One region of the Plantactinospora sp. WMMC1484 genome, then DNA from elsewhere that is predicted to be linked to it. Evidence: riboswitches for the same ligand, from Rfam matches in the RefSeq annotation. Region 1 holds a riboswitch; each other region holds the start of a gene.
The links. Region 1 has a riboswitch for cobalamin ahead of ACN28C_RS32485 (ribonucleoside-diphosphate reductase subunit alpha). Riboswitches for the same ligand answer to the same signal wherever they lie in the genome.
Positions count from the first base shown of each region.

Region 2: it holds a riboswitch for cobalamin, as region 1 does, so the genes downstream of both, ACN28C_RS24950 (CbtB domain-containing protein) here and ACN28C_RS32485 (ribonucleoside-diphosphate reductase subunit alpha) in region 1, are expected to answer to the same signal.
Region 3: it holds a riboswitch for cobalamin, as region 1 does, so the genes downstream of both, ACN28C_RS33510 (acyl-CoA thioesterase) here and ACN28C_RS32485 (ribonucleoside-diphosphate reductase subunit alpha) in region 1, are expected to answer to the same signal.
Region 4: it holds a riboswitch for cobalamin, as region 1 does, so the genes downstream of both, metE (5-methyltetrahydropteroyltriglutamate--homocysteine S-methyltransferase) here and ACN28C_RS32485 (ribonucleoside-diphosphate reductase subunit alpha) in region 1, are expected to answer to the same signal.

Region 1 is NZ_CP186055.1:7,560,191-7,567,641, reverse strand. Features, by position in the region: gene ACN28C_RS32495 (FtsK/SpoIIIE domain-containing protein) at 1-484, opposite strand, end outside; gene ACN28C_RS32490 (hypothetical protein) at 484-1,812, opposite strand; cobalamin riboswitch at 2,123-2,330, shown strand; gene ACN28C_RS32485 (ribonucleoside-diphosphate reductase subunit alpha) at 2,461-4,851, shown strand; gene ACN28C_RS32480 (ribonucleotide-diphosphate reductase subunit beta) at 4,848-5,912, shown strand; gene metE (5-methyltetrahydropteroyltriglutamate--homocysteine S-methyltransferase) at 5,975-7,451, shown strand, end outside.
Region 2 is NZ_CP186055.1:5,741,487-5,748,937, forward strand. Features, by position in the region: gene ACN28C_RS24935 (rhamnogalacturonan lyase) at 585-2,912, opposite strand; gene ACN28C_RS24940 (histidine phosphatase family protein) at 3,149-3,775, opposite strand; gene ACN28C_RS24945 (CbtA family protein) at 3,772-4,638, opposite strand; gene ACN28C_RS24950 (CbtB domain-containing protein) at 4,652-4,855, opposite strand; cobalamin riboswitch at 4,889-5,017, opposite strand; gene ACN28C_RS24955 (cobalt-precorrin-6A reductase) at 5,197-5,985, shown strand; gene ACN28C_RS24960 (hypothetical protein) at 5,997-6,344, opposite strand; gene ACN28C_RS24965 (precorrin-2 C(20)-methyltransferase) at 6,503-7,451, opposite strand, start outside.
Region 3 is NZ_CP186055.1:7,826,970-7,834,420, forward strand. Features, by position in the region: gene ACN28C_RS33500 (peptidase) at 1-964, opposite strand, end outside; gene ACN28C_RS33505 (LysE family translocator) at 1,352-1,993, opposite strand; gene ACN28C_RS33510 (acyl-CoA thioesterase) at 1,990-2,499, opposite strand; cobalamin riboswitch at 2,639-2,858, opposite strand; gene ACN28C_RS33515 (ECF transporter S component) at 3,064-3,873, opposite strand; gene ACN28C_RS33520 (ABC transporter ATP-binding protein) at 3,870-5,489, opposite strand; gene ACN28C_RS33525 (CbiQ family ECF transporter T component) at 5,486-6,622, opposite strand; gene ACN28C_RS33530 (hypothetical protein) at 6,669-7,451, opposite strand, start outside.
Region 4 is NZ_CP186055.1:7,817,363-7,824,813, forward strand. Features, by position in the region: gene ACN28C_RS33465 (hypothetical protein) at 513-641, shown strand; partial or broken gene ACN28C_RS33470 (glycine hydroxymethyltransferase) at 1,670-1,885, opposite strand; gene metE (5-methyltetrahydropteroyltriglutamate--homocysteine S-methyltransferase) at 1,938-4,175, opposite strand; cobalamin riboswitch at 4,293-4,504, opposite strand; gene ACN28C_RS33480 (hypothetical protein) at 4,615-4,941, shown strand; gene ACN28C_RS33485 (ribonucleotide-diphosphate reductase subunit beta) at 4,919-5,965, opposite strand; partial or broken gene ACN28C_RS33490 (ribonucleoside-diphosphate reductase subunit alpha) at 5,962-7,451, opposite strand, start outside.

The sequences.
Region 1 (7,451 bases):
CCTGCTCGGTCTGGGCCGGGGGTTGCGGCGCCGCCAGGCGTACCTCCGGACCAGCGGTGGCCAGCCAGGCGCGACCCTGGTCGTCGACGCTGAGCCGCGCGGCGTGCGCGGGCACCCCGCTGCCGCCCGGGTCGATCGCGGAGCCCGGCGCCGAGCCGATGTCGTGACAGCCCAGGCCGACCGGCCAGATCCGTCCGGCGCCGGGGCCGCCGACGCCGTGCACCTCCAGCCAGTGGGTCCGGAGGTCGCCCGGCAGGTCACGTACCCCACCGGCCGGCGCCGGCCCGCCGTCACCGAGCCGGACCCCGGCGACCAGCCCGGCCCGGCTCACCGTCCAGGTCGGATCCAGCCGGGCCCCGTCCAGATACCACTCGCCGGCTGCGCCGTCCTGCTCGGTGACCGCACCGACCGGCGTCCGCACCCCGAGGTCCAGCGCGACGTCCCGGTCGGCGTCGGCGGAGACGACGGTCAACAACAGGCGCATCAGCGGTCTCCGCCACGTCCGGCGGGCTCGACGCCGGAGTGGACCATCGGCCGTCGCTGCTCGTGCGTCTGCTCGATCAGGTCGTCGTTGGTGCCGGGCGGAGCCGGTGTGCCGGGCGGTGGTGGCGCGGCCGGCACGGCGGGCGACGCCGCGACGACCGGACGGGCGTCGGGCGGGATCGCCGGTCCTGCCGGTCCTGCCGGTCCTGCCGGTCCCGCTGGTTCCGCCGGGAAGGAGGAGGCCGCGCCGGGGGCTACGGATCCCGGAGAGTTCTCCTCGGCCCAGGCCGGTGCCGGTGCGGTCGTGCGCGCGGACCGCCGGGCGGGCCGCAGGCACCGGGCCAGCGGCGCGGAGTCCGCGTCGATGCGCAGTTCCGGTGCGATCACCCGCCCGGCCAGGTCGACCCGCAGCCGCCAGCGTGATCCGGGCAGGTAACCGGCGACCAGGACCAGCAGCCCAGGATCGTCGGCGACCAGGGTGGCGAGCTGCGCTGCCGCCGGCGGATCGGGCCGCCGGCAGACCAGGACGGTACGTCCGGCCGGCTCCGCCGAGCGCCGGGCGAGAGGCGGCCGCGCGAGAGTCGTCAGGGCCTCGGCGATCGGCATCCGGTCGGTGCCGGCCGCCGCCAGACCGTCGCCGGGTTCCGCCGCGATGACCAGGCGCTGCACGCCGTGCCCGTCGGTCAGGGCCGACAGCTGGACGACCAGCGCGGACACCAGTCGCTCCGCCGGTGTCGGGGCACCGTGCACCGACACGATGCCGGGGCAGCGGGCGAGATCCAGCAGGACCAGCGTGTTGGCCCGGACGCCCACGGCGATCGGCAGCGGGTCGCCGGTCGCGGGCCCGTGGACCGGTGGCAGCGGCGCGCGGGCCCGCCAGCTGCGCGCCGTGGTGACCTGCCACGAGGATTCCGCCGCCGGTAGCGGCACGTCCGGCCCCGCACCGGCGAGCCGCACGCCGAGTTCTCCCGGGCCCAACAGCACCAGGTACGGCCAGAAGTCGTCCCGGTCGGCCAGTGCCGATCGCGCCGACACGATCCCGGCTCGGGCCGCCGGCACCGGCCCCGAGCCGGCGAAGCAGTCGTTGACCACCCGCATGCCGCGCCGGAGGCGGACGAAGCCGACGATCGGCGCCACCAGGTCCCGCGCCGCGCCGACGACGCCGCGCCGGATGCGCCGTCCGGTGCCCCGCAGGCCGTATCGGCGGTCGAACCACCGCAGCAGGACCACCAGCAGGATCAGCACTTCCAGGACCGTGAGTACGGCCAGCAGCGTCTGCCGGTTGGTGTCCAGGAAGCGGCCGAGGCCGCTGAAGGACGGCGCGTTCAACCGTGCTCCTCCCTCACCCGTAGCGCGCCAGGGGCGGCACGGTCGTGTCCTGATGTTAACTGTGGGTGGACGGCCGTCCTGGTGGCCGAGATCCAACCGGGAGCGTCAGATCCGCAGTTCAGGCTGCGCGCCCAGAGGGCGGACCCGTGACCATATCCAGCCGATGAACTCTTGGTGACGATCCGCCGGTGTCGAGGGGCGCCCCCGGCACCCGCTCCACCGTGACCTCGGCCCACCTGGCCGATGTGATCTTCCACCGCGACACGCCCGACACAGCATCTGGTGTTTCCTCGTTCGGTCGCGCCCATATATGGTGCTGCTCGCAGCTGGTTCGACTACCGATGCTCGGTAGCCGAGGCAAGAGGGAACCCGGTGCGAATCCGGGACTGCCCCGCAGCGGTGAGTGGGAACGACCGCCGTCAACGAAGCACTGGACCCTCGGGTCCGGGAAGCGACGGCCAGTAGGCACGAGTACGACGCCCGCGAGTCCGAAGACCTGCCAGCGCGCCGCACGCGACGTGTGCGGCGGTCGAAGGCCGCGCGGGACGGCCGACGCCATCAGCCGGACCGTCGGCAGCTGTGCCGAAGGTGCCCGGTGGCGTCCTCCCGCGCGCCGACGACCTCTTGGACAGGCGTGAGGAGGGGGACATGACCGCGACGCGCGAAGAGGTTGTGCCGGACCGGGCGGTGCCGGAGCAGCGCCGGCAGGTGATGCAGGTCCGCAAGCGCAACGGCGACACCGAGCCGGTGGACGTCAACAAGATCGTCAGGGCGGTGGAGCGGTGGGTCGCCGACCTGGGCGAGGTGGATCCGCTCCGGGTGGCGACAAAGACGATCAGCGGTCTCTACGACGGGGCGACCACGGCAGAGCTGGACAAGTTGTCGATCCAGACGGCGGCCGAGCTGATCGGCGAGGAGCCGCAGTACTCGAAGCTCGCCGCCCGGCTGCTGGCCGCGTACGTGGACAAGGAGGTGCGCGGGCAGGGGGTGGCGAGCTTCAGCCAGTCCATCCGGTACGCCCACGGGCTGGGGCTGATCGGGGACGGGACGGCCGCGTTCGTGGCCCGCAACGCCCGCAAGCTCGACGACGCCGTCGACCTGGACGGTGATCGTCGGTTCGAGTACTTCGGCCTGCGTACGGTCGCGGACAGGTATCTGTTGCGGCATCCGGAGTCGCGGCTGGTGGTGGAGACGCCGCAGTACTGGCTGCTGCGGGTCGCCTGCGGGCTGTCGCAGACGCCCGGCGAGGCGATCGACCTCTACCGTCTCATGTCCAGCCTGGCGTACCTGCCGAGTTCGCCGACGCTGTTCAACTCGGGCACCCGGCACACCCAGATGTCGTCGTGTTTCCTGGTCGACTCGCCCCGGGACGAGCTCGACTCGATCTACGAGCGCTACCACCAGGTCGCGAAGCTGTCGAAGTTCTCCGGCGGGATCGGCATCTCCTGGTCCCGGGTCCGTGGTCGCGGCGCGTTGATCCGGGGCACCAACGGGCGGTCGAACGGGATCGTGCCGTTCCTGAAGACCCTCGACGCCGGGGTGGCGGCGGTGAACCAGGGCGGCCGGCGCAAGGGAGCGGCCTGCGTCTATCTGGAGCCGTGGCACCCGGACGTCGAGGAGTTTCTGGAGCTGCGGGACAACACCGGCGAGGACGCCCGGCGCACCCACAATCTCAACCTGGCGAACTGGATCCCGGACGAGTTCATGCGCCGGGTCGAGGCGGACGGCGACTGGTCGCTGATCGACCCGTCCGACGCGCCGGAGCTGCCCGACCTCTTCGGCGAGGCGTTCGACGAGGCGTACCGGGCGGCGGAGAAGAAGGCCGTCCGGACGGTGAAGGCCCGGGACCTGTACGGGCGGATGATGCGCACGCTGGCGCAGACCGGCAACGGATGGATGACGTTCAAGGACGCGTCGAACCGGCTCTCCAACCAGACCGGCTCCCCGGGCAACACGATCCATCTCTCCAACCTCTGCACCGAGATCCTGGAGGTGAACAGCGACGCCGAGACCGCCGTCTGCAACCTGGGGTCGATCAACCTGGGCGCGCACGTCACCGCCGACGGCGTGGACTGGGAGCGGCTGCGGGCCACGGTTCGCACCGCGGTGGTGTTCCTCGACCGGGTGATCGACATCAACTACTACCCGGCGGAGCAGGCGGCGGCGTCGAACCCCCGGTGGCGGCCGGTCGGGCTCGGGTTGATGGGGTTGCAGGACGCGTTCTTCACGCTTCGCCTGCCCTTCGACTCCGCACCGGCCCGGGAGCTGTCGACCCGGGTGCAGGAGGAGATCTTCCTGACCGCGCTGGAGACCTCGGCCGGGCTGGCCGAGCGGTTCGGCCCGCATCCGGCGTACCCCGAGACCCGCGCCGCCCGTGGCGAACTGCACCCGGACCTCTGGGGCGCCGAACCCGCCCAGGTGCAGCGGTGGGCGGCGCTGCGGTCGACGATCGCCGCGCACGGCCTGCGCAACTCGTTGCTCGTGGCGATCGCGCCGACCGCGACGATCGCCTCGATCGCCGGCTGCTACGAGTGCATCGAGCCGCAGGTCTCCAACCTCTTCAAGCGCGAGACCATGTCCGGCGAGTTCCTCCAGATCAACACCTACCTGGTGCGGGAGCTGAAGTCACGAGGGCTGTGGACCGCCGCGATCCGCGAGCAGATCAAGCGGGCCGAGGGCTCCGTACAGGGCATCGCCGACCTCCCCGCCGACGTACGGGAGCTGTTCCGCACCGCGTGGGAGCTGCCGCAGCGGGCCCTGGTCGACCTGGCCGCCGCCCGTGCCCCGTACATCGACCAGTCGCAGTCGCTGAACCTGTTCATGAGCGCGCCGACCCTCGGCAAGCTCTCCTCGATGTACCTGTACGCCTGGAAGTCCGGGCTGAAGACCACCTACTACCTGCGGTCGCGTCCCGCGACCCGGATCCAGCAGGCCACCGTCGCGGTCGCCCCCGTGACGCAGCCGATCGTCGCGGTGAGCGACGACGAGGCGCTGGCCTGCTCCCTGGAAAACCCCGAAAGCTGCGAGGCCTGCCAGTGACCACCACTTCCGAAACCAGCACCAGCCCCAGCAGCGGCACCGTCACCGGCATCGGTGGGCGGCACCTGCTGCTCGACCCGGGCATGGACCTGACCCTGCGGCCGATGCGCTATCCGCAGTTCTTCGACCGGTTCAAGGACGCGATCAAGAACACCTGGACCGTCGAGGAGGTCGACCTGCACTCCGACCTCGCCGACCTGGCCCGGCTCTCCCCGGCGGAGCAGCACCTGGTGTCCCGGCTGGTGGCGTTCTTCGCCACCGGCGACACGATCGTCGCCAACAACCTGGTGCTCAACCTCTATCAGCACGTCAACTCCCCGGAGGGCCGCCTCTATCTCTCCCGGCAGCTCTTCGAGGAGGCGGTGCACGTCCAGTTCTACCTGAACCTGCTGGACACCTACGTTCCGGACGAGAAGGAACGGTTCGAGGCGTTCGCGGCGGTGGAGAACATCCCGTCGATCGCCCGGAAGGCAGAGTTCTGCTTCAGGTGGATCGACTCGGTCTTCGAACTGCGGGAGCTGAAGACCCGCGACGACCGGCGGGCGTTCCTGCTCAACCTGATCTGCTTCGCCGCCTGCATCGAGGGACTCTTCTTCTACGGCGCCTTCGCGTACGTGTACTTCCTGCGCTCCCGGGGGGTGCTGCACGGCCTCGCCTCGGGCACCAACTGGGTGTTCCGGGACGAGTCCATGCACATGGCGTTCGCCTTCGACGTGGTCGACGCCGTACGCGCCGAAGAGCCGGACCTCTTCGACGCCGAGATGGAGCAGCAGGTCAGGGACATGCTGGCCGAGGCGGTGGAATGCGAGGTCCAGTTCGCCGCCGACCTGCTCGAACAGGGGGTCTCCGGCATGTCGCTGGCCGACATGCGCGAATACCTCCAGTACGTCGCCGACCGGCGGCTGGCCATGCTCGGCATCGAGCCGGTGTACGGCAGCCGTAACCCGTTCGCGTTCATGGAGCTACAGGACGTGCAGGAACTGTCGAACTTCTTCGAGCGGCGGGTGTCGGCCTATCAGGTCGGGGTGACCGGCTCGGTCAGCTTCGACGACGATTTCTGATTCGTACGCCGGGCGGCCTGGTGCCGATCCGACCGCCGGACCCGAGGGAAGGACCCTGTGTGATGAGTACCGCATTCGGCCAGAGCACCGTGCTCGGCTACCCGCGCATCGGCGCCAACCGCGAGCTGAAGAAGGCCGTCGAGGCGTACTGGGCCGGCAGCCTCGACGCGGAGGCGCTGGAGAGGACCGCCGCCGGGCTACGGGCCGAGGTCTGGCGGACCCTGGCCAACGCCCGTCTCGACGCCATCCCGTCGAACACCTTCTCCTACTACGACCACGTGCTCGACACCGCCGTCGCGGTCGGCGCGATCCCCGCCCGGTTCGCCCGGCTCGGCCTCTCCGAGCTGGACACCTACTTCGCGATGGCGCGCGGCGTCGACGCCGAGCCGGCGCTGGAGCTGACCAAGTGGTTCGCCACCAACTACCACTACCTGGTGCCGGAGATCGGTCCGGACACCGTCTTCACCGCCAACCCGGCGAAGGCGCTGCGCGAGTTCGCCGAGGCCCGTGACCTGGGGGTCACCACCCGGCCGGTGCTGGTCGGGCCGGCGACGTTCCTGCTGCTGGCCAAGGGCGCCGACCCGTTCGCCCGGCTCGACGACCTGGTCGAGGCGTACGCCGGGATCCTCACCGCGCTGGCCGAGGCGGGCGTGGCGTGGGTGCAGCTCGACGAGCCCGGCTACGTCGCCGACCGCAGCCCGGCCGAGATCGACGCGCTGCGCGGCGCCTACACCCGGCTCGGCGCGCTCGAACGGCGGCCGCGGATCTTCGTGGCCACCTATTTCGGGGAGCTCGGCGACGCCCTGCCGGCTCTGCTGGACACCCCGGTCGAGGCGGTCGGCCTGGACCTGGTCGCCGGGCCGGGCAACCTCGAACGGCTCGCCGCCGCCGGCCCGCTACGCGGCAGGACCATCGTCGCCGGCCTGGTCGACGGCCACAACATCTGGCGTACCGACCTGCGTGCCGCCGTCGCGACCGGGGCGACGGTCAGCGCGCTCGCCGACCACGTCGCGGTCGCCACCTCCTGCTCGCTGCTGCACGTCCCGGTCGACCTCTCCGTCGAGACCCGGCTCGACCCGGACCTGTACGCCCGGCTCGCGTTCGCCCGGCAGAAGGTGGACGAGGTCGTCCTGCTCGGGCGGGCGCTGCGCGACGGGACCGCCCACCTGCCCGAGCCGCTGCCGCCCGTCCCGGCGGCCTGGCGGCACGACGACGTCCGGACCCGGCTCGGCGCGCTCGACCCGGCGGACCGGCAGCGCGGCGACTACCCGGACCGGGCCGCCGCCCAGCAGCGGCGGCTGGGGCTGCCGGAACTGCCGACCACCACGATCGGGTCGTTTCCGCAGACCACCGAGCTGCGCAGGGCCCGCGCCGAGCACCGGGCCGGCCGGCTCGACGACGCCGGCTACGTCCAGCGGATGCGCACCGAGGTCGAACACGTCATCCGGCTCCAGGAACGGCTTGGCCTGGACGTGCTCGTGCACGGCGAACCGGAACGCAACGACATGGTGCAGTACTTCGGCGAACAGCTCGACGGGT
Region 2 (7,451 bases), 1.8 Mb from region 1:
CCGCCAGCCCGCCGGGGACGGTCAGCGTCCCGACATGGTAGTCGGGGAACCCGCCCTGCTCGGCCACCACCGTCCAGACGCCGGGATGCGGGACCGCGACGGCCGCGGCGTAATGGGCCGGCTCCGGCAGCACCGCCGCCGGGAACGACACCGACTCGCCGTCGCGATCGACGAGCCGCAGCGCGACGGGTCCGAGCTCACCCTCGAACGGATGGAAGCCGTGCTGGAGCACCCAGAGACCGACCGTGTAGGCGCGACCCGGCTCCAGCCGCTCCGGCAGCGGATCCAGCAGCGTGACCGCCCAGTTGCCGGCCAGGGCGGGTGCCGGTGCGAGGAGCAGGGTGCCGGCCAGCCCGACCAGGGTCGCGGCGACGGCGGCGAGGGTGCGACGGGCGCGCATCGTGGACCACCTCCACCGGGGACGAGCCGCGCCTCCACCGTCCGGTTCCCGGGCCTGCCGGATCCGGCGCCCTGTCGTCTCGGGACACCGCGCCCGGCCCCGGCACGCCGGGACCCGGCGCCGCCGTGCGGCGCCGGGTCCCGCCTGCTCCGGCCGGTCTTCCCCGGTGCTTTTCGGGTGCCGGTCAGCGACGCGGCAGCGGCACCCGGGACCAGTCGAGGTCCGAGCCGAGGTAGAAGCTCGGGTACGACGGCTGGTTGTAGGTGGTCTGCTGCCGGGCCACCTCGACCCGGTACTGCGGATCGTGCATCAGGGTGTAGAGCTTGCGGTCGGTCAGTTCGGTGCTCAGGTGGATCCGGATTGCCGAGCTGTCCAGGGTCCGGGTCAGCAGCTCCTCGCGCCAGTCGCCGAGAATGTCGGCGACCAGCCCGGGGTTGCCCTTCGTACCGTTGTTGGTCCGGGTGCCCTCGGCGGTGAGCAGCCGGCCGCGCCGCCAGTCGTCGATGCTCGGGGTGACGTCCCCGGCACCGTTGACGATCTGGGTGGTCATGTCCGCCGCCCACCTGATGCTCTGGTTCGTCCCCGGGATCACCGTGCTCAGCAGTTCACCGTCGGCGGTACGCAGACCCGGCCCGTCCGGCTGGCCACCGACGACCGTCGCCCAGGTCTCCAACCCCGGCTCCTCCGGCACCACGTCGCCGACCATGCCGCGCCCGGTGTCGACCCCGGTGTAACCGCCGTAGATCACCTCGCCGGTCTCGGCGTCCCGCAGCGCGTAGCCGTACGGCGCCCAGCTCGCGCCCTCGTGCACCATGAAGATCTCCAGCCCGGGCCGGGCCGGGTCGATGTCGGTGACGTGCATCGCGTCGCCGTGCCCGAGCTTGGCCCGCGCGCCCGGATCGGCGCTGCCGGGTGGCAGGACCCCGTAGGAGCTGTAGAGCAGGCTGCCGTCGTGGTCGATGGTGGCGCTGCCGTAGATGATCTCCTGCTTGCCGTCGGCGTCCACGTCGGCGACGCTCAGCGAGTGCGCGCCCTGGGTGGTCAGGGTGCCGTGCTCCGGGTCGGTCCCCTCCCGGCCGTGCGGGCCGTCGTTGAACGGGTTGGTCATCGGCACCCAGCCGCTGTCGACGTACCAGTCCTCGCGCAGCCGCCGGCCGTCCCAGCGGTAGGCGACCAGGGTAGCCCTGGTGTAGTAGCCCCGGGCGAAGATCGCCGACGGGTGGCGGCCGTCCAGGTACGCCACGCCGGCCAGGAACCGGTCGACCCGGTTGCCCGGCTCGATCCGGCTCATCGCGTAGTCGCCCCACATCAGCCCGTCGTCGTGCCGGCCGGGCTTGTAGTGGATGGTCTGCAGCTCGCGGCCGGTCGATCCGTCGAAGACGGTGAGGTATTCCGGACCGTCCACGATGAAACCCTGGAACGACCGGAGCGCGTTACGGCTGCTCCGGGCCGGTGCGTACACGTCGATGAAGTAGTCGACCAGCGCCTCGGCGTCGGGCCGGGCGAGCGGGTAACTGTACGCCGGCGCGATACCGAAGGCCTCCTCCAGGGTTGCCGGCCAGCGTCCGGCCACCACCTCCGGATGCCGGTGCCAGCCGAGGAAGAGGTCGACCAGCTTCTGCCGGTACTCCTCCGGGCTGAGCCGGTAGTCGTCGCTGTGCGAGTATCCGGCCCGCACGTCCTCGCGGGGCATCGTGATGTACCGCTCGGAGACGGCCCGGCCACGACGGTCGTACCGGGTGACCTTGGTGCCGGGAGCGGTCTTGAACATCATCTCGGCGCGGCCGTCGCCGTCGAAGTCGTAGACCAGGAACTGCGTGTAGTGCGCACCGGCCCGGATGTTGACGCCGAGCGAGACGCGGTGCAGCAGGGTGCCGTCGAGCTCGTAGGTGTCGATGTAGACCTCGCCGGTGTAGCCGACCTGGGAGACGTCCTTGGAGTTCGACGGGTCCCACTTGACGACGTACTCGTACTGCCCGTCGCCGTCGACGTCACCGACGCTGAGGTCGTTCGCCGAGTAGGTGTAGGTCTCACCGGTCGGGGTCACCCCGTCGGCGGGTTTACGCAGCGGCAGGTCCCGATGGCCGTCGGCCCACGGTGAGACCGGTGCGCTCCGGCCAGCCGGCCGGCCACGGAGCACGGCCGCGACCTGGTATTTCGCGTTGGCCGTGCCGGCGCGGTCGAGGTAGTTGGTGCTGTCGGTGACGGTCGCGATCCGCCGTCCGTTCCGGTAGACGTGGAAGTCGGCTCCGGTCAGGCCGGTGCTGCCGCGTCCGGTGGCCTCGGCACCCAGCAGCCGCCAGCTCAGGAAGACGCCGTCGGTGGTGGCGACCGCGACCAGGCCGCGGTCAAGGCGTTCGAGGCGCGGTCCGGCCGGACGGTGGCCGGAACCGCTCGGCTGGGCGGCGACGGCGGCCGGGGTGCCGAGCAGCAACGCGGTCACCGAGACGCCCGCGACGGCGGCCCGGGACAGGGTTGCGAGAATGCGCTTTCCCCTGGTTCGAGAACTCATGGGTCTCCAAATATGCATACGACCCGGTCTGTGGTGGGCGAGGGTGCGACCGGGGCTGAAACGATACAATCAACCGAGGATTGTGGATGCCACGCGAGCTTGTCAAGGCGGGGCCGGTGGCCGATAGCGGACGACCGCCGGGCCGCCGGGCGCGGTGTCCGAAGCCTGACGGCGCTAACCGGGTCGGCCGGGCCGCCCGGTGCCGGCCGGCGGCCGAGGGTCGCCAGCGCCTGCCGCTATCTCGCTCCGTCGGGGACGAGATCCTCCGGTTCGGGGACGGCGGCGGTCAGCCGGAGCCGCCAGTCCTGCCCGTCCCCGGCCAGCCGGACGACCGCCAGCGGAGCCACGTCCAGCCGCCAGAAGGTGGCGGCGGGCAGCCGCAGCGCCCGGACCAGCGCGGCGCGGAGCACCACCGGATGGGTGACGGCGACGAGCCGGCCGCCCCGGTCGAGTTGCCCGGCCAACCAGCGGTCTATCCGCTCCAGCAGCATGGCGACGGACTCACCGCCGTGCGGCGCCGCCTGCGGCTCCGTGAGCCAGTTCCGCAGCGCCTCCGGCTCACCGGTGACGACCTCGGTCAGCGGACGCCCGGTCCACCGGCCGTAGTCACAGTCGGCCAGCGCCGGCTCCGCGACGGGGCGCAGACCCAGCGCGTACGCGGTCTGCCGGCCCGCCTCGGCCGGGGTGCTCAGGCAGGTGTCGACCCGGCCGAACGGCCCGGGCCGCCCCGGCCCGGCCGGGGCCAGTGCGCGGGCCGCCCGCAGGCCCCCGAAGTCCAGCCCCTCGTCACCGCCGCCGAAGACCGCGCGGCGCAGGGCGGCGGTGTGCGCGTGGGCGACCAGGTGCAGGCTGGTCCGGCTCACCGCCCTGCCGGCGCGTCCGCCCCCTCCGGCATCCCGGCGGGCCGCCCCGGTCCGGTCGAGCCGCCCTCGACGGCCGGCCCGTCCCCGACGGTCGAGCCGCCGTCGACGGCCGGCCCGTCCCGGCCCGCCGACCGGAAGGTCCGGCCACCCCGGCCGACCAGGATGGCGAAGAGCAGCCCGATACCGGTCCAGAGCACCACCTGGGTGCCGAGCGAGGCGATCCGGAACTCCCAGAGCAGGGTGGCCGGGAAGTCGTCCGGCACCTCCGAAAAGGACGGCAGCACGGTGTACGCGACCGCCGTGACCAGCAGGAACCCGCCGACCGCCGCCGCGGCCCGCAGCCCGTACGGCGCGGACGGGCGGACCGAGCGGTGGCCGAGGGCGGCGGCCCAGACGGCCACCAGGCCGAGGAGCACCAACAGCAGGTAGCTGCCGGTGCGCTGGTTGATGGTGTCCGGGTTACCGACGGCCGGTGGGTTCGCCGGATACTTGCCGAACGGCACGATCACGGCGCCGAGCAGTGCCGCACCGGCGAGCAGCAGCGCCGCTTGGCCGTCGTCGGCGGTCCGCAGCCGGCGGCGGAGCAGGACGTACCCGATGGCGAGCAGGCCCCCCATCGCGGCACCGAAGAGGCCGGTGGCCAGGAAGAGGCCGGCCCGCTGCCCGTCGCGGCTGACCAGCGCCTCGTCCTCGGCGTGATGGTCGCCCCCGGCCCCGGGCTCGGAAGCGGCCGCCTGTTCCTCGATGGCGATCGCGGCGTCGACCCGCGGCTCGCCCGCGACGTAGGCGAAGGTCCCGGCGACCAGACCGGCGACCAGACCTGCGAGCAGGCCACGCAGCAGCAGTGCGAAGAAGTTCGGCACGGCGGTCGCCCGATCAGTGGCAGGGTACGCCGAGCAGGTGCCGGCCGTCGTGCATCAACTCGTGCAGGAACATCCCGCTGCGGGAGACGGCCCCCTGGTCGAACGCGACCAGGTAGGTGAGCAGGGCGAGCACGGCGACGACGGCGAGCGCCGTCCACAGTAGCCGGGCGGAGACCGCCGGGTGGGCGAGCGGCCGGGCCGGAGTGGGGCTGGACATGCGCGTGGGACCTCCTCGGGGATGACGCGTCCCCTTCGACAGGCTGCGACGGCCGAGCGTCCTGGCTCGCGGCACCCGAGGCATCGCCCCGGACCGCTCACAGTGGCGCGACCGCGCCGGACTTGCACCGGCTTCCCTCACACCGCCGCAGATGGCAAGTTGACGGTATCCGGGCCGTACCCGCCGGTCAACCGGTGCGTCCGCCGGCCACCGCGCGGTGCGGGCCGGCGCACGGGGACCGGGAACAGCGTCGCCCGGCACGGCGGTAACGGAGGTGGTGGAGGTCACGAGCCGACGGCCGCCCGGTTGTCCCAGGCCGGAGCGGCCGATACGGTCGCGCCGTGACGACCCGGGTGCTGCTGCTGGGCGGCACGGCCGAGGCGCGGGATCTGGCCGCCGCACTGGTCGACCGCCCCGGCACGGTGGTGGTCTCCTCGCTGGCCGGCCGGGTCGCCGATCCCCGGCTGCCGGCCGGACAGGTCCGGATCGGCGGGTTCGGCGGGCCGGCCGGACTCACCCGATGGCTGACCGAGCACCGGGTCGACGCCCTGGTGGACGCCACCCATCCGTACGCGGCCCGGATGCGGGTGTCGGCGGTCGAGGCGGCCGGGGCGACCGGGGTGCCGTACCTGCGGTTGGAGCGTCCCGGCTGGACGGCGGGCCCCGGGGACCACTGGCACCGGGTGCCGGATCTCGCCGCCGCGGCGGCCCTCGTGCCCCGGCTGGGCCGCCGGGCCTTCGTCACCACCGGCCGGCAGGGCCTGGACGCCTTCCTGCACCTGACCGGAAACTGGCTGCTGGTGCGGGTGGTCGACGATCCGGCGATGCCCCTGCCGGGCAACGTGACGGTGCTGCGCGACCGGGGCCCGTACGAGGTCGCGGCGGAACGGGAACTGCTGGTGACGCACCGGATCGACGTATTGGTGAGCAAGGACAGCGGCGGCGCGTACACGGCGGCGAAGCTGGCTGCCGCCCGCGACCTGGGGCTGCCCGTGGTGCTGGTGGACCGGCCGGCCCCGGTCCCGCTGCCGGCGATGGTCACCGAGGTCACCGCGGCGCTCGCCTGGCTGGAGACGGCGCTGCCGCCGGCCCGGCCCGGCGCCGGGCGGTCCCCGCAGACCGCCCGGTGACGCTGCGCGGATCACGGGTAGTACTGGACGTACAGGTAGGTGGTCCACCAGCCGTTGTCGCGGCACTCGTACGCCTTGTACGCCCCGAAGGCCACCCCGATCTGCCCCGTCCGGTTGCAGATCTCCCAGCCATCCTCGAACGGGAACGTCGTCCACTGGTCGATCGGACCCACCCACTCGTCCGCCGTCACGGCCCGCTCGGCTCCGGCGGCCGGCACGGCCCGCTCGACCCCGGCCGCCGGCACAGCCCGCTCGACCCCGGCCGCCGGCACAGCCGCCACGGCTGGTCCGCCGGCCGCCAGCCCGGCCACGAGCAGCCCGCCCAACGCCACGACCGTCATCAATCCTCTCCGGACCATCCCCAGCTCTCCTTCCGGCTCGACACCCCCCCGTCGAAGGTGCGGTCGACACAGCCTCGCCCCGGCCAGCTTCAATCCGGATTCACCCCGACGAGCACCGGACTCAGCTCGACGAAACTCAGCTCGACGAGCGGGTGGGCCCGGGGCCGTGCCGGCGGTCAGCCCGGATAGCTGCGGGGCGTCCAGACGACGGTCGAGCCGTCGGCGCGCCGGTCCCATCGGGTGGTGGAGGAACCGACGATCAGGAGGCAGCGCATGTCGACCTCGGCTGGGTCGAGGTCGGCCAGCGGCACGACGGTGACCCGCTCCCCCGGCCGCCCGACGTCCCGGGCGATCACCACCGGGGTGCCCGGTTGCCGGTGCCGGAGCAGGGTCTGCCGGGCCGCCTCGACCTGCCGGCGCCGGCTGGCCGACGCCGGATTGTAGAGCGCCAGCACCAGATCGGCGGCGGCAGCCGCGGCCAACCGCCGCTCGATCACCGCCCAGGGTTTCAACCGGTCCGACAGGGAGAGCACCGCGAAGTCGTGACCGAGCGGGGCACCGATCCGGCTCGCTGCGGCCTGCGCGGCGGTCAGGCCGGGCAGCACCCGTACCGGGACGACGCCGAACCGCTCGTCGGTGGTGGCGACCTCCAGCACCGCCGTTGCCATCGCGAAGACCCCGGGGTCACCGGAGGAGACCACGGCGACCCGGGCGCCGGAGAGGGCGAGTTCCAGGGCGTGCCGGGCCCGGTCGATCTCGACCTGGTTACCGGAGGTGTGCCGGTGCTGGCCGGGACGGTGCGGCACCCGGTCGACGTACGGGCCGTAGCCGACCAGGTGCTCCGCCTCGCGTAACGCCTGGCTCGTTTCGGGGGTGAGCCAGCGACTGCCGGCGGGGCCGAGGCCGACCACCGTCACGCCGCCGGTCGGCACAACCGCCCCGCCGCCCCGGCGGCCCGCCCCGGGCCCGCCGCTGCCGCCCGGGCCGACACCCGCGGCCACGGCGGCGCCGGTGGGGCTGGTCAGCACCGCCAGCGAGAAGTAGGGCACCCCGGCCGGCTCGACCTCGGCCAGCGGCAACTCCCGCCCGTCCCGGCCCGTGGCGCGCTCGACGTACCAGGCGGCG
Region 3 (7,451 bases), 270 kb from region 1:
CCAGTCCGGGGACGGCTTGGGCGGTGGCGCGGGTCGCGGTGGCGGGGTCGTACCCGCCGTCTGTGTAGGCGATCGCGCCCCGGTTCGCCGTAGGGGCGGTGCAGCCCTGCTGGAGGCTGGTCAGGTACTGGCGAGCCTCCAACCACGGCACTGCCCGGCCGGCGGCAGCGAGCGCCTGGGCGGCCAGTCCGGTGCTGTTGGCGTTGGCCACCCCGTTCGCGGTGAACGACCCGTCGTCGGCCTGCACGGAGACCAGCCATCGAGCCGCCGCCTGAGCGACGAGGGGACGGTCGGCGGCGAGGAGTGCCTGGATCGCCAGTGCGGTGGCGTCCACGTCGCTGACGCAGGTGGCCTGGGCGAATAGCAGGGGAAAGCCGCCGTCGGGGCAGCGGGCGCCGGCCAGGAAGGCCACCGCCGCCGGGGGTGCTCCGCCCGCCCGGTCGAGTGCCAGCACCGCGAATGACTGGCTGAACATATTGCTGAAGTCGCCGAAGGCGGACCGGTCGGTGAACCTACCGGTTGGTGCCATCAGGGTGTGCAGGCGGGCGATCAGGTCGACACCGCCGAACGCTGCCGGATTCAGGCCGCGGACCTGTGCACCGAGGGCGAGTTTGGCGGTCGCTCCGGCGTACGCCTCGGTGCCGTCGCCGATGTAGCCGGTGGTGACCGCCGGTTGCGCCAACCAGGCGGTGGCGCTGGCGGCGTTCGTGTCGGCGACCTTCGCGGCGGCGAAGGCGAAGATCGCGTCGAGGGTGAGTCCCTGGTCGGGGTAGGCGACGCCGTCGAAGACGACCTCGAACCGTTCGCCGTCGACCATCTGGCGCGCGAGCCATCCTGCGGCGGCGTCGACACGGTTGAGGGTGGATTGCGCGGCGGCCGGTGGGGCGACAGCTATGCACAGGGTGAGAGTGGCGAGTACGCCGGTGACGAGGGTGCGGCTGCGGTGTCGGAGGAGGGCGGCCATCAATCGGTGCCTTTCCGGCCCGACGGTCGACGCGACCCGGGACCGCTCCCGGGCGGCTCCGACCCGTGGGCCACGACGGGTGGGGGAACCTTGCGGTACATCGATGGGTACTCGGGCTCGCGGCGTGTGTTCGCCGCCTACCGTTGCGGGCCAGCGCCGGCTTGTACCGGACTTCCCCCATCGACGCACAGGTATCATGATGTTGCAGTCAGTGTGGCCATCCGGGCTCGTGTCGTCAACGGCCGTCCTGCTGAGACTCTCCGGGCATGCGACCCTCCGGGCAGCCGAAGTCACGGATCTGCCTGTGCGGGCACGCTCTTCGGCTGGCCGCTCATACTGGCGCCCTGTCGGCGGTTGTCGGGGCGCCGGCGTGGGTCGTCGGGCGGGTTATCCGATGGCAAGGTGTACACCGATGCCGAAGAAGGCCACGGCGCTGATTCGATGCAACAGGCGGGCGGGCCGGCCGGTGGTCAGCCTGCCGGCAAGTCGGCCGGTGACCAGCCCGAGTGCGATGTCGAGGGCGAGTTGTACGGCGACGAAGACGGCGCCCAGGACCAGGAGTTGGGCGGTGACGTGGCCTCGGTTCAGGTCGACGAACTGGGGCAGGAACGCGATCGTGAAGAGGATCATCTTCGGGTTGAGCAGGTTGGTCAGCAGGCCACGACCGGCCGCCTTGACCAGACCGATCGTTGCCGGTGCCGCGTCCTGCCGGGCGGTCCGGGGATTCGCCGGTCGGCGCAGGGCCAGCAGTCCGAGGGTGATCAGGTAGGCGGCTCCGGCGTACCGGATCGTCGCGTACAGGGTCGGTGAGTTGGCGATCACGACGGAGAGCCCGGCGATCGCGACGGCCACGTGGATGATCTCGCCGACGGCGACGCCGGCCGCGGCGGCGACGCTGGCCCGGGTGCCGTAGCGGACGGCGTTGGCCAGCACGTACAGCATGTCCGGGCCAGGGGTGAGCATGAACAGGGTGATCACGGCGAGGTAGCCAACGAGGGTTCCGGCCGGCACGTACCCGAACTCGCTCACGCCAGGCCGGCCTGGCTGGCGAGGGCGCGGCGGAGCGTCAGGCGGTGCTCGCGGCGGATCTGCGCCTCCTGGTAGCGGCGGCGATCGTCGTCGGTCTCCGGCGACAGTGCAGGTACCGGTCGGGGTTGGCCGTTGTCGTCGATGGCGACCATCACCAGGTGGGCCGTGGCGACCAGGGTGGGTGGGACGGCGCGGTCCCACCGGTCGGCGGTGACGGTGACGGCGATCTCCATCGAGGACCGGCCGGCCCAGGTGATCCGGGCGTCCACGTGCACGACGTCGCCGACGCGTACCGCCTGGAGGAAGGCGGTTTCGTCGATGGCGGCGGTGACGGCCGGGCCTTCGGAGTGGCGGGCGGCGACCACGCCGGCGACGGCGTCGATCAGGTTCAGGATCCGGCCGCCGTGCACGGTGCCCATCAGGTTGGTGTGGTGCTGGTCCATGATCTGCGACAGGGTCAGCTGCGATGCGGACGGTGGGCGGCTGGGCAGAATCGTGTCGCGCACGGGTTGTCCCCCGAAGGTGGTCGTGACCTGCGGCAGGAAGGACAGACCACACCGACCGTCGGGCGCCGTGGTAGGCGGTACCGGACGGGTACGCGGTCCGCCCGGCCCACCCGCGAGGCCGGCGGCAGCACACACCCGGTCGGTGTGTGCGGCGCGGGCAGGTCTTCGGACTCGCGGGCACGTCCGGACTGGGGTCCGGTCTCCTACTGGCCGTCGCTTCCCAGGCGCGGGTGCGCCCAGTGCCGTTGACGGCGGTCGTTCCTGCTCACCGCTGCGGGGCAGTCCCGGATTCTCACCGGGTTCCCTCTTACGACGCCCCGCCTGCACGGACGGGGCGAACCAGCGCTGACGCCGATGATAGCCGCCGCCGTCCCACTGTGTGGAAGGCAGAAGCGTCCTGCAACGCGGAAGTGTGCGGATCGTCTCACCAGCGCGGCGCAGGCCGGGTCGGCTCACAGCGCGGCGCAGGCCGGGCACGGGTACACCGCTGTCGCCGCGTCGGGACGGCCGGATTGCGTGACCCGCGGCTCGCGGGCGTCGTTTGGTGCTCGGGCGGAGGCGTCGTCATGCTCCACGGTCGGCGCCCCGCCTGGCGGGCTCGAAGCTGGGTGTGGTGTGGAAGTTCGCTCGGCGGGCGGCGCGGCGGAAGGCACCGAGGACCGCCGGGCCGGTGAGGGTGACGAGGATCGCGGTGGTGACGGCGCGGCCGGTGTCCCAGCCGAGCGAGGTGACGGTGAAGAAGGCGAAGTATCGCTGGAACTGTTCGAGCAGGGGCAGGCCGGGTTGGTAGGCGATGGAGCTGGCGGGGTCGAGGGAGAACGGCCAGAAGGACAGGTTGAGCATGAACCCGAACAGGTAGCCGCTGACCGCCGAATAGCAGGCCAGCAGCGCGATCTCCGCCTTGCCGCTTGCTTTGGGTAGTAGGCCGGCGAGCATGCCGACCCAGGCGCAGCCGAACATCTGGTACGGCATCCACGGTCCGACGCCGCCGGTGAGGAGGGCGGAGGCGAACAGAGAGGTGCAGCCGAGCGCGAACCCGAAGCCGGGGCCGAAGACCCGTCCGGCGAGGACGAGGACGAAGAAGACGGTTTCGATGCCGGCGGTGCCGGCGCCGAGGGGGCGTAGTGCGGCGTTGATCGCGGAGAGGACGCCGAGCATGGCGAGGGCTTTGGCGTCGATGCGCCGGTCGGCGATCTCGGCGAAGACGACGGCGAGGACGAGGACGAGCAGGGCGCCGAACATCAGCGGTGGGGTCTCGGCGGCGCCGAACGTGCCGGGGGCGACGACGAACGGCCACAGGAAGGCGACGAGGCCCACGAACGACGCCATCACGATCGTCGCGGTCGCCCGGGCCGGAACCTGTACGGCGGTCACGGCTGCGCCTGGGGTGTGTCGAGGGCGGCGGCGACCTGGCCGACGGTGAGGTACGGCAGCGGGGCGAGGATCTTCGTGATCTGTGGGGCGAAGGTCGGTGAGGCGGTCAGGACCGTCGGTGCGGGGCCGTCGGTGACGATGTCGCCGTCGGCCATGACGACGACCCGGTCGGCGGCGGCGGTGGCGAACTCGACGTCGTGGGTGGCCACGACGACCGCGTGCCCCTGGATGGCGAGTTGGTTCAGGGTGCGGACCAGGGCGGCTTTGGCCGTGTAGTCGAGTCCTCGGGTCGGTTCGTCGAGCAGTACCACCCGGGGTGTGACGGCGAGTTGGATGGCCAGGACCAGCGCCAGCTGCTGTCCGGCGGACAGGTCGCGGGGATGTGCGGCGTCGGCGATGCCGGGCGTGAGGTCGTCGAGGAGCCGTCGGGCGGTTCCCGGGGTGGCGCCGTCGCGGTCGGCCTGGTCGAGTTCGGCGCCGACGCTGTCGAGGTAGAGCAGGTCGGTGGCGGTCTGCGGCACCAGCCCGACCAGCCGACGGGCCTCGACCGGGGTGACCTTGGCCGGGTCGGAACCACCCGTGCGGATCGTGCCGCCGGCGCGGCGGCCGGCGCCCTGCAACGCCCACAGCAGGGACGACTTGCCCGATCCGTTGCGGCCCATCAACGCCACCACCTCACCGGCCCGCAGGTCGAGGGTGGCGCCGCGAACGGCGACGACCGGGCCGTGCCGGACCACCACTCCCCTGGCGGTCAGCGTCACCTCGCCGTCGGCGCATGCGGGACGGTGTGGGACCGGTGGTGTGGCGGGTAGCCGCTGCCGCAGGGTGGGAGTGTGTCGGCGGGCGTCGCGGACGGACAGCGGTGGCGGTGCCCACCCGGCGAGGCGGCCGAGGTGCACGATCGGTGGGGCGACGGTGCTGTCGGCCAGCAGGGTGGCCGGATCGCCGTGCCGGGCGGTGCCGTCACCGCCCAGCAGGACGAGGCGGTCGGCGTACGGGATGACGCGTTCGAGGCGGTGTTCGGCGAGGACGACGGTGATCCCGAGGTCGTGCACGAGGCGGGTGATCGTGGCAAGGACGTCCTCGGCGCTGGTCGGGTCGAGCGCCGAGGTGGGTTCGTCGAGGACGAGTACCCGGGGGTGGGCGGTGAGGGCGGCGCCGATCGCGACCCGCTGCTGCTGGCCGCCGGAGAGTTCGTGCAGGCCCCGGTGGCGCAGGTCGGCGAGGCCGAGCAGGTCGAGCGTCTCCTCGACCCGGGTCCGCATCACCGTCGGGGTGAGGGCGAGTTGTTCCATTCCGTAGGCGAGTTCCTCCTCGACGGTGTCGGTGACGAACCCGGCGACCGGGTCCTGTCCGACGACGCCGACGAGTTCGGCGAACTCGCGCGGTGGGTGCTCGGCGGTGGACCGGTCGGCGACGGTGACCCGGCCGGTGAGGGTGCCGCCGGTGAAGTGCGGGACGAGGCCGTTGATCGCGCCGAGGAGGGTGGACTTGCCGGATCCGGTGTGCCCGACGACCAGGCACAGTTCACCCTCGTCGATCGTGAGGGTGACGTCGCGCAGCGCCGGTCGAGGGCTGTCGGCGTAGGTGATGCTGACGTGGTCGAAGCGAATCACGGGTGGGCTCCGGCGGCGGGAACGGCGATCGGTCTGGGCCGTGGTGGTGGGGGTGCGGCGAACGCGGCGAGCGCCGCGAGGAGGATCGCGGCGGTGGGTAGCAGCGGCAGGGTCGGCCACGCCAGCGGGTACAGGCCGGGGTTCAGCTCGGCGGGGTCGTAGCCGGTCCCGGCGGTGAGGACGACGGCGGCGGCGATGCCGCAGCCGGCGACGACCCATTCCGGCCACTGCCAGGGGTCAGGGCGGTAGCGGCTGCGGGAGACCCGCCGCCCGCCGACGGCCAGGCCGGTGACGCTGAGGACGATGCCGGTGGCCAGGGCGCCGAGGCTGACGGGGCGGGGCACGCTCGGGTCGAGCAGGCCGTAGACGCCGATGCACAGGCCGGCCATGCCGGTGAGCATCAGGGCGCCGGTGAGGCGCCGGGAGGTGCGGGTGGCGGTGCCGGTCCGGCCGTAGCCACGGGAGTCCATCGCGGCAGCCAGCCGTAGCGACCGGTCCAAGGCGTCGTGCAGCACCGGCAACGCGATCGCGCGTACCGCCCGCAGACCACGGGAGCGGCCGGCACGAAGTCGGCGGGCCCGGGCGACCCGCTGCACGCTCTCCACCAGCTGCGGTGCGACGCTGAGCGCGACGGTGACGGCCACGCCGAGTTCGTAGAGCGCGCCGGGCAGCACCTTCAGGGCACGTTTCGGGTTGGCGAGGCTGTTCGCGGCGCCGATGCAGCAGAGCAGGCAGGCGAGCCGGAGCCCGTCCAGCGCGGCCGAGAGGGTCGCCTCCAGCGACACCGGGCCACCGATCTGGATCCCGGCATACCAGTCGGGGGTCGGCACATGCGGCAGCCGGAACAGGATGTGGTCCTCGGGGGTGACGCCGGTGGCGAAGACGATCCGGAACACGACCCGGATGACGATGACCGACAGCGCGAGGATCAGGTAGTAGTGGAACGCCCTGGCCCAGGGCGCGTCGGTGCGCCGGGCGGTGACCACGAAGCCGAGTACGGCGAAGATGAGGGCCAGCAGCAGCGGGTTGCTGGTGCGGCTGGCCGCGGTGGCCAGGGCGAGTGCCCACAGCCACCAGGCGACCGGATGCAGCCCTCGGGGCAGCCGCGCGGCGCGAAGACTCGCCGTGTTCACGCCGGGCCGGGCGCCACGCGCGGCCGCGTGCTGAACCGAGCGCGGGTCACGGTGCCGGTTCCACCGGTGGCGCGGCGTCCGGGCCGGTACGGCGGCGACGCCAGCCGAGTACCGCGCCGCCGCTCCCGAGCAGCGCGAGTACGCCGAGGGTGATCAGCAGCGGGCCGGCCGAGCCACGGTCGGCGGGTGCGGCCCGGGTGGGGACGGCGTCGACCACCGTCGGGCCGCCGCTGCCCCCGGTGTCGGTCGGCCCGGCGCCGCCGTTCGAGGCCGTCGGGCTCGGTGCGCCGGACGGCCACACCGTGGCGGGCGGGGTCGCGCCGAGGGTGCTGGTCGGACCGGTCGGCACCGGCACCGTGGTGGCGTCGTCGGCTGTCGCGGGTGGTGCGGGCGCCTGCGCCGGAGGTGGGTTGCCGCCGGGGGCGGGCCGGTTGGTGGTCGGGGCCGGGGCCGGTGGTGGATTCGGGACCGGGGCGGTGTTGTGGGCCCGGACGCTGTCCGGGCTGAACGTCGGCCGGCCCTTGGTGCCGCCGATGTCGGTCCCGCCGAAGATCCACAGGTCGACGCTGCCCGGCTTCGGTTTGTAGCTCATCGCCCCGAGCTGGCTGTACTCCCAGCTGTTGGCGCCGGGATCGGCGTGCCAGTACGACCAGTACGCCGACGCCGGCGGGGTCAGCACACAGCGTTCCTCGGTCGGCGGCGGGTACTGGGTGCCGTTGCGGAAGCCGGAGTAGCCGATCCGGCAGATGAACGCCGGTCCGTCGTGTCCGGTGCCAGCGGTCTTCCAACCGCCCTGGTTCAGCAGTTGGTAGCCGGTGGTCGGGGTGGT
Region 4 (7,451 bases), 260 kb from region 1:
CCTGCGATTTCGGGTGGAGCCGAGGGGACTCGAACCCCTGACCCCCACACTGCCAGTGAACCGGCCAGCCTGCCGGGGTCTGTCAGACGATGCCGGTTCGTGCCGAACATGCAGGTCACTGGCCCAGTCGGAGTCCGGACCGTACCGTCCTTCGCCGGGGCTTGTCAGACCGTCCGTGAGACGGTTGTGAGATATCACGGCCATCCGGCCCTGGAGGGGCGCTGGAGATCAACAACCAGCGCACCTCCCTCTTTTGTGGTCCGACTCACAGAACTAACAGACGACTGGTTCCGGCGAAGCGCTCGCGGAGAAGCTCGGCGGTGGCGTGGTGTACCTCAAGGCGGAGCCCTTCGAGCCGAAGCACGATGACGCAACCGAGAACCCGCCGGAGCATCTGCTTAGCCTCGCAGCAAGGTCGGTCGTGTCTCTGTCGCGTTCGCGGTGAACGGCCTTGTTCACTTCTGGGAACAGGAGGCGCTCGCGACGGACGAGCGGCAAACAGTGTGAACAGGGTGCGCTCGCGGTTCCCCGCCCCACACAGCAACCTCGACGACGGCCCGGACCGGCTCAGCGACCAGGAACGGGCACGCCTCCCCGACGAACTGGCGAACAAGCTGCTGGCCATACGCCGGAATTCCTAGCTACCAAGACCAGCTCACCGGCCGCACGCAAGCAGGTAGCCGAGCAGTTCCTCATCCCGCAGGGCGGCGGGTGCAGCCTGCCAGCACAATCTCCGAGACGAGCTGTACGCGTCTCATCGGCGCCTTGCCACGACAGTCAAACAACCCTCCGCCCAGCTGTAGCGACCGGTCGTGTCGCTCCAGAGCGATGCTGCGGGTGAGGCGTCACCAGGCGTTACCAGGCGTTACCAGGCGTTACCGCGACCGGCGTTGTCATGTCGGAAGCCTGGAACCGCGACTCTTCGCCGGCACCACTTCTTTCGATGAACATCGATACGGGTGGGCCGAGCGCAGAGACTTCAAGGTCGTCAAACCGTAGAGGCCAGGAGCAACGTCCGTTCACTTGCTCACGTAGTGCTGTGCCGCAGAACACGGAACAACGCTCCTGCGGAAGCCGAACCCAAGAGCGCGGAGGGAACAGCGGAGCGCGCAGCGAACAGGTGCTGCGGGGTCTCACCCGGTCGAACAGCGACGGCCCAAGGTAAAGAGCCGTCGGGATGCCCGCCGGCGGTGTGTCCGCGACCGTCGAGGACGAGCCGCGCGCCCTCGGCCAGACCGCAGGCGATGTGAATGGTGGCCCGGCGGCAGGCCGCATTGATGACCAGGGAGCCCGAAGGCGGCGTCCGGGTCGTGCCCGGCCCCGACTTGCAGGGCACGGACCCGGTCGGCGGGGCGCCCGACCAGCGCGTCGGCGTGGCCTCCCGATCGACACCGCCATCGAGACCGCCATGCAGCGTTGCCCGGCAGGCCGCACCGCGGCGCCGACCAGGGGCGTCGAGAACCTAGTCGAGGTCGGCATCGGGCATCACCACAGCATGGTTCTTCGCACCGCCGAGGCACTGCGCCCGTTTGCCGTGAGCCGTGGCGGTGGCTCACACGTCGTGCGCGGCGGTCGTGAAGCCGACGAAACCCACCGCCAGCACCCGGGGGTCGGTCAGCAGTGGCGCGTCGGTATCGCCGTCTCCGTTGACCACGTTGCAGAACCCGGGCCGACGCCCGACGGTGCCATCGGCGTACTTGTCGGACAGCCAGTTACCCACCTCCAGCAGCACGGCCGGCGAGGCGTAGTCCTTCTTGGCGATTAGTTTCAGTAACTCGCGCTGATCGTCAAGTTCCTAGATGATCGCGTCGGCGATGCGCGGTTCGACGGCGCGGACCGCCTCGATCGCAAAGCGAGAAGCGCCTGATTCGACGTTCAATGTCACTCCCGAATCAGGCCGGGCGGGCTCTCCGGAAAGCCCGCCCGGCGCGGCGATGTCAGTTTCCGCGGACCTCGGCGGCAGCGGCGACCAGGTGTCGCAGCGACGCCTCGACTTCGGGGTAGCCGCGGGTCTTCAGTCCGCAGTCGGGGTTGACCCAGAGCCGCTGGGCCGGGACGGCGGCGACCGCCCGGCGCAGCGCCTCGACCACCTCGTCGTGGGACGGGACCCGGGGCGAGTGGATGTCCCACACCCCGGGGCCGACGCCCCGGCGGTAGCCGATCGCGGCGAGGTCGTCGAGGACCTCCATCTTCGACCGGGACGCCTCGATGCTTGTCACGTCGGCGTCGAGGGCGTCGATCGCGGTGATGACCTCGCCGAACTCGGAGTAACACAGGTGGGTGTGGATCTGGGTGTCGTCGGCGACGCCGCTGGTCGCCAGCCGGAAGGCGCCGACCGCCCAGTCGAGGTACGCCTTCTGGTCGGCCTTGCGCAGGGGCAGGGTTTCGCGCAGGGCCGGCTCGTCGACCTGGATGACCCGGATGCCGGCGGTCTCCAGGTCGTGGCACTCGTCGCGCAGGGCGAGCGCGACCTGGTCAGCGGTGTCGGCCAGGGGCTGGTCGGTGCGGACGAACGACCAGGCCAGGATGGTGACCGGACCGGTGAGCATCCCCTTGACCGGCTTGCTCGTGAGCGACTGGGCGTAGGTGGACCACTCGACGGTCATCGGCGCCTTGCGGGCGACGTCGCCGTAGATGATCGGCGGGCGTACGCAGCGGGAGCCGTACGACTGCACCCAGCCGTGTTTGGGTGCGGCGAACCCGTTCAGTTGTTCGCCGAAGTACTGGACCATGTCGTTGCGTTCCGGTTCGCCGTGCACGAGCACGTTTAGGCCAAGCCGCTCCTGGAGCCGGATGACGTGCTCGACCTCGGCGCGCATCCGCTGGACGTAGCCGGCGTCGTCGAGCCGGCCGGCCCGGTGCTCGGCGCGAGCCTTGCGCAGCTCGTCGGTTTGCGGGAACGACCCGATCGTGGTGGTCGGAAGCTGCGGCAGTCCCAGCCGCTGCTGCTGGACGGCGGCCCGGTCGGCGTAGTCACCGCGCTGCCGGTCCGCCGGGGTGAGCGCGACCAGCCGGGCCCGGACGTCGTCGTGCCGCCAGGCCGCCGGGGTGGGCGGCTGGGGCTCGGGCAGGTGGGTGGTGCCGTCGCGCAGCGCGCGGCCGAGCAGGACGACCTCGTCGACCTTCTGCCGGGCGAACGCGAGCCGGGCGTACAGATCCGGGTCGAGACGGGTCTCGACGGACAGGTCGACCGGCACGTGCAGCAAAGAGCAGGAGGTGGAGACGGCGACGTGGTCGGCGAGCGCGGTGACGGTCGCTCCGGTGGCGATGGCCGCGCGCAGGTCGGTACGCCAGACGTTGTGGCCGTCGACCAGGCCTGCCACGATCGTCTTGCCGCGTAGCGGGCCGGCCGCGGCGAGCCGTCCCAGGTTGCCCGGTCCGGCGACCAGGTCAAGGCCGACCGCCTCGACCGGGGTGTCCAGCAGGGCCGGCAGGGCGTCGCCGAGCTCGCCGAAGTAGGTGGCCACGAAGATCCGTGGCCGGTGTCCGAGTTCGCCGAGCCGGCTGTAGGCGCGGCGCAGAGCCTCGATCTCCTCGGGGCTGCGGTCGGCGACGTAGCCGGGTTCGTCGAGCTGCACCCACGCCACGCCGGCCTCGGCGAGTGCGGAGAGGATCTCGGCGTACGTCTCGACCAGGTCATCGATTCGGGCGAACGGATCGGCGCCCTTGGCCAGCAGCAGGAACGTGGCCGGGCCGACCAGCACCGGTCGGGTGGTGATGTTCAGCGCGCGGGCCTCGGCGTACTCGCCCAGCGCCTTGGCCGGGTTCGCGGTGAACTCGGTGTCCGGGTCGATCTCCGGCACCAGGTAGTGGTAGTTGGTGTCGAACCACTTCGTCAGCTCGAGCGCCGGCTCGGCGTCCACGCCGCGGGCCATCGCGAAGTAGGTGTCCAGCGCGGGAAGGCCGAGCCGGGCGAACCGGGCCGGGATCGCGCCGACGGCGACGGCGGTGTCGAGCATCTGGTCGTAGTAGGAGAAGGTGTTCGACGGGATCGCGTCGAGGCGGGCGTTGGCCAGGGTCCGCCAGACCTCGGCCCGCAGCCCGGCGGCGGTCTTCTCCAAGGCTTCGGCATCAATGCCGCCGGCCCAGTATGCCTCGACGGCTTTCTTCAACTCGCGGTTGGCGCCGATGCGCGGGTAGCCGAGCACGGTGCTCTGGCCGAATGCGGTGCTCATGACAGGGGGTCCTTCCCTCGAAGTGCCCGGCGGACACGGGAGGGGGAAGGCAGGGTACGCGTGAGGTACCGGCTTCCGCCCTGGCCCTCCCGAGAGGCCGCCGGCGGCGCACACCGGGCGGTGTGCGCAGCGCTGGCAGGTCTTCGGACTCGTGGGCATGACACAAGGTCGCCTACTGGCCGTCGCTTCCCAGACCTTCCGGTCCAGTGCTTCGTTGACGGCGGTCGTTCCCACTCACCGCTGCGGGGCAGTCCCGGTCTTCCACCGGGTTCCCTCTTGCGACGTCCCATCCTGGCGGGGTGGGACGAACCAGCACCGCCCGCCATCGTACGGGCCTGATGGTCGTATCCGCGCCAGGCTGTCCGACGTACGGGACCGGTGTCTGGGCGTTGCGTGGTTGACTTGTCGTCCGATATTCGTCCGCACGGGAAGGTGCCGCATGGGCCGAAAGATCGACAAGCGCGCCGTGGTTGTCGATGGCCGGGAAATGATCGCAGTCTCGCCCGCGGATTTCGAACGCCTCGACGCGTCCCGCCGGCAGGTGGGTGCCCGGGCCGCCCGGGCCATGCGGCTGCACCAGCAGTTGCGGGACGCCGAGGACCGTCTCGCGCATATCCGCGCCATCGTCACCGCAAACCGGCCCGCGGACTGTGTCTGTGACCGGGTCGCCGCTGTCCTGGGCGGCGGCGACAGCACCGCCCAGGACAGCGACCCGGCTCAGCCGGCCGAAAATCGTCGCCGGATCAGAAATCGTCGTCGAAGCTGACCGAACCGGTCACCCCGACCTGATAGGCCGACACCCGCCGCTCGAAGAAGTTCGACAGCTCCTGCACGTCCTGTAGCTCCATGAACGCGAACGGGTTACGGCTGCCGTACACCGGCTCGATGCCGAGCATGGCCAGCCGCCGGTCGGCGACGTACTGGAGGTATTCCCGCATCTCGGCCAGGGACATCCCGGAGACGCCCTGTTCGAGCAGGTCGGCGGCGAACTGCACCTCACACTCCACCGCCTCGGCCAGCATCTCCCTGACCTGCTGTTCCAACTCGGCGTCGAAGAGGTCCGGCTCCTCGGCGCGTACGGCGTCGACCACGTCGAAGGCGAACGCCATGTGCATGGACTCGTCCCGGAACACCCAGTTGGTGCCCGAGGCGAGGCCGTGCAGCACCCCCCGGGAGCGCAGGAAGTACACGTACGCGAAGGCGCCGTAGAAGAAGAGTCCCTCGATGCAGGCGGCGAAGCAGATCAGGTTGAGCAGGAACGCCCGCCGGTCCTCGCGGGTCTTCAGCTCCCGCAGTTCGAAGACCGAGTCGATCCACCTGAAGCAGAACTCTGCCTTCCGGGCGATCGACGGGATGTTCTCCACCGCCGCGAACGCCTCGAACCGTTCCTTCTCGTCCGGAACGTAGGTGTCCAGCAGGTTCAGGTAGAACTGGACGTGCACCGCCTCCTCGAACAGCTGCCGGGATAGATAGAGGCGGCCCTCCGGGGAGTTGACGTGCTGATAGAGGTTGAGCACCAGGTTGTTGGCGACGATCGTGTCGCCGGTGGCGAAGAACGCGACCAACCGGGACACCAGGTGCTGCTCGGCGGATGAGAGCTTGGCCAGGTCGGCGAGGTCGGAGTGCAGGTCGACCTCCTCGACGGTCCAGGTGTTCTTGATCGCGTCCTTGAACCGGTCGAAGAACTGCGGATAGCGCATCGGCCGCAGCGTCAGATCCATGCCCGGGTCGAGCAGCAGGTGCCGCCCACCGACGCCGGTGCCGGGCCGGGTTTCGGAGGTGGTGGTCACTGGCAGGCCTCACAGCTTTCGGGGTTTTCCAGGGAACAGGCCAACGCCTCGTCGTCGCTGACCGCGACGATCGGCTTGACGACCGGGGTGACGGCGACGGTGGCCTGCTGGATCCGGGTCGCGGGACGCGACCGCAGGTAGTAGGTGGTCTTCAGCCCGGACTTCCAGGCGTACAGGTACATCGAGGAGAGCTTGCCGATCGTCGGCGCGCTCATGAACAGGTTCAGCGACTGCGACTGGTCGATGTACGGGGCACGGGCGGCGGCCAGATCGACAAGCGCCCGCTGCGGCAGCTCCCACGCCGTGCGGAACAGCTCCCGTACGTCGCCGGGAAGGTCGGCGATGCCCTGTACGGAGCCCTCCGCGCGCTTGATCTGCTCGCGGATCGCGGCGGTCCACAGCCCTCGTGACTTCAGCTCCCGCACCAGGTAGGTGTTGATCTGGAGGAATTCCCCGGACATCGTCTCGCGCTTGAACAGGTTGGAGACCTGCGGCTCGATGCACTCGTAGCAGCCGGCGATCGACGCGATCGTCGCCGTCGGCGCGATCGCCACCAACAGCGAGTTGCGCAGGCCGTGCGCGGCGATCGTCGACCGCAGCGCGGCCCACCGCTCCACCTGGGCGAGTTCGGCACCCCACAGGTCCGGGTGCAACTCGCCCCGCGCCGCGCGGGTCTCGGCGTACGCCGGATGCGGGCCGAACCGCTCGGCCAGCCCGGCCGAGGTCTCCAGCGCGGTCAGGAAGATCTCTTCCTGTACCCGGGTCGACAGCTCTCGCGCCTGCGGTGAGTCGAACGGCAGACGCAGCGTGAAGAACGCGTCCTGCAACCCCATCAGCCCGAGCCCGACCGGCCGCCAGCGGGGGTTCGACGCCGCCGCCTGCTCCGCCGGGTAGTAGTTGATGTCGATCACCCGGTCGAGGAACACCACCGCCGTGCGGACCGTCGCCCGCAGCCGCTCCCAGTCCACGCCGTCCGCGGTGACGTGCGCGCCCAGGTTGACCGACCCCAGGTTGCACACCGCCGTCTCACCGTCGCTGTTCACCTCCAGGATCTCCGTGCACAGGTTGGACAGGTGGATCGTGTTGCCCGGGGAGCCGGTCTGGTTGGACAGCCGGTTCGACGCGTCCTTGAACGTCATCCACCCGTTGCCGGTCTGGGCCAGCGTGCGCATCATCCGCCCGTACAGGTCCCGGGCCTTCACCGTCCGCACGGCCTTCTTCTCCGCCGCCCGGTACGCCTCGTCGAACGCCTCGCCGAAGAGGTCGGGCAGCTCCGGCGCGTCGGACGGGTCGATCAGCGACCAGTCGCCGTCCGCCTCGACCCGGCGCATGAACTCGTCCGGGATCCAGTTCGCCAGGTTAAGGTTGTGGGTGCGCCGGGCGTCCTCGCCGGTGTTGTCCCGCAGCTCCAGAAACTCCTCGACGTCCGGGTGCCACGGCTCCAGATAGACGCAGGCCGCTCCCTTGCGCCGGCCACCCTGGTTCA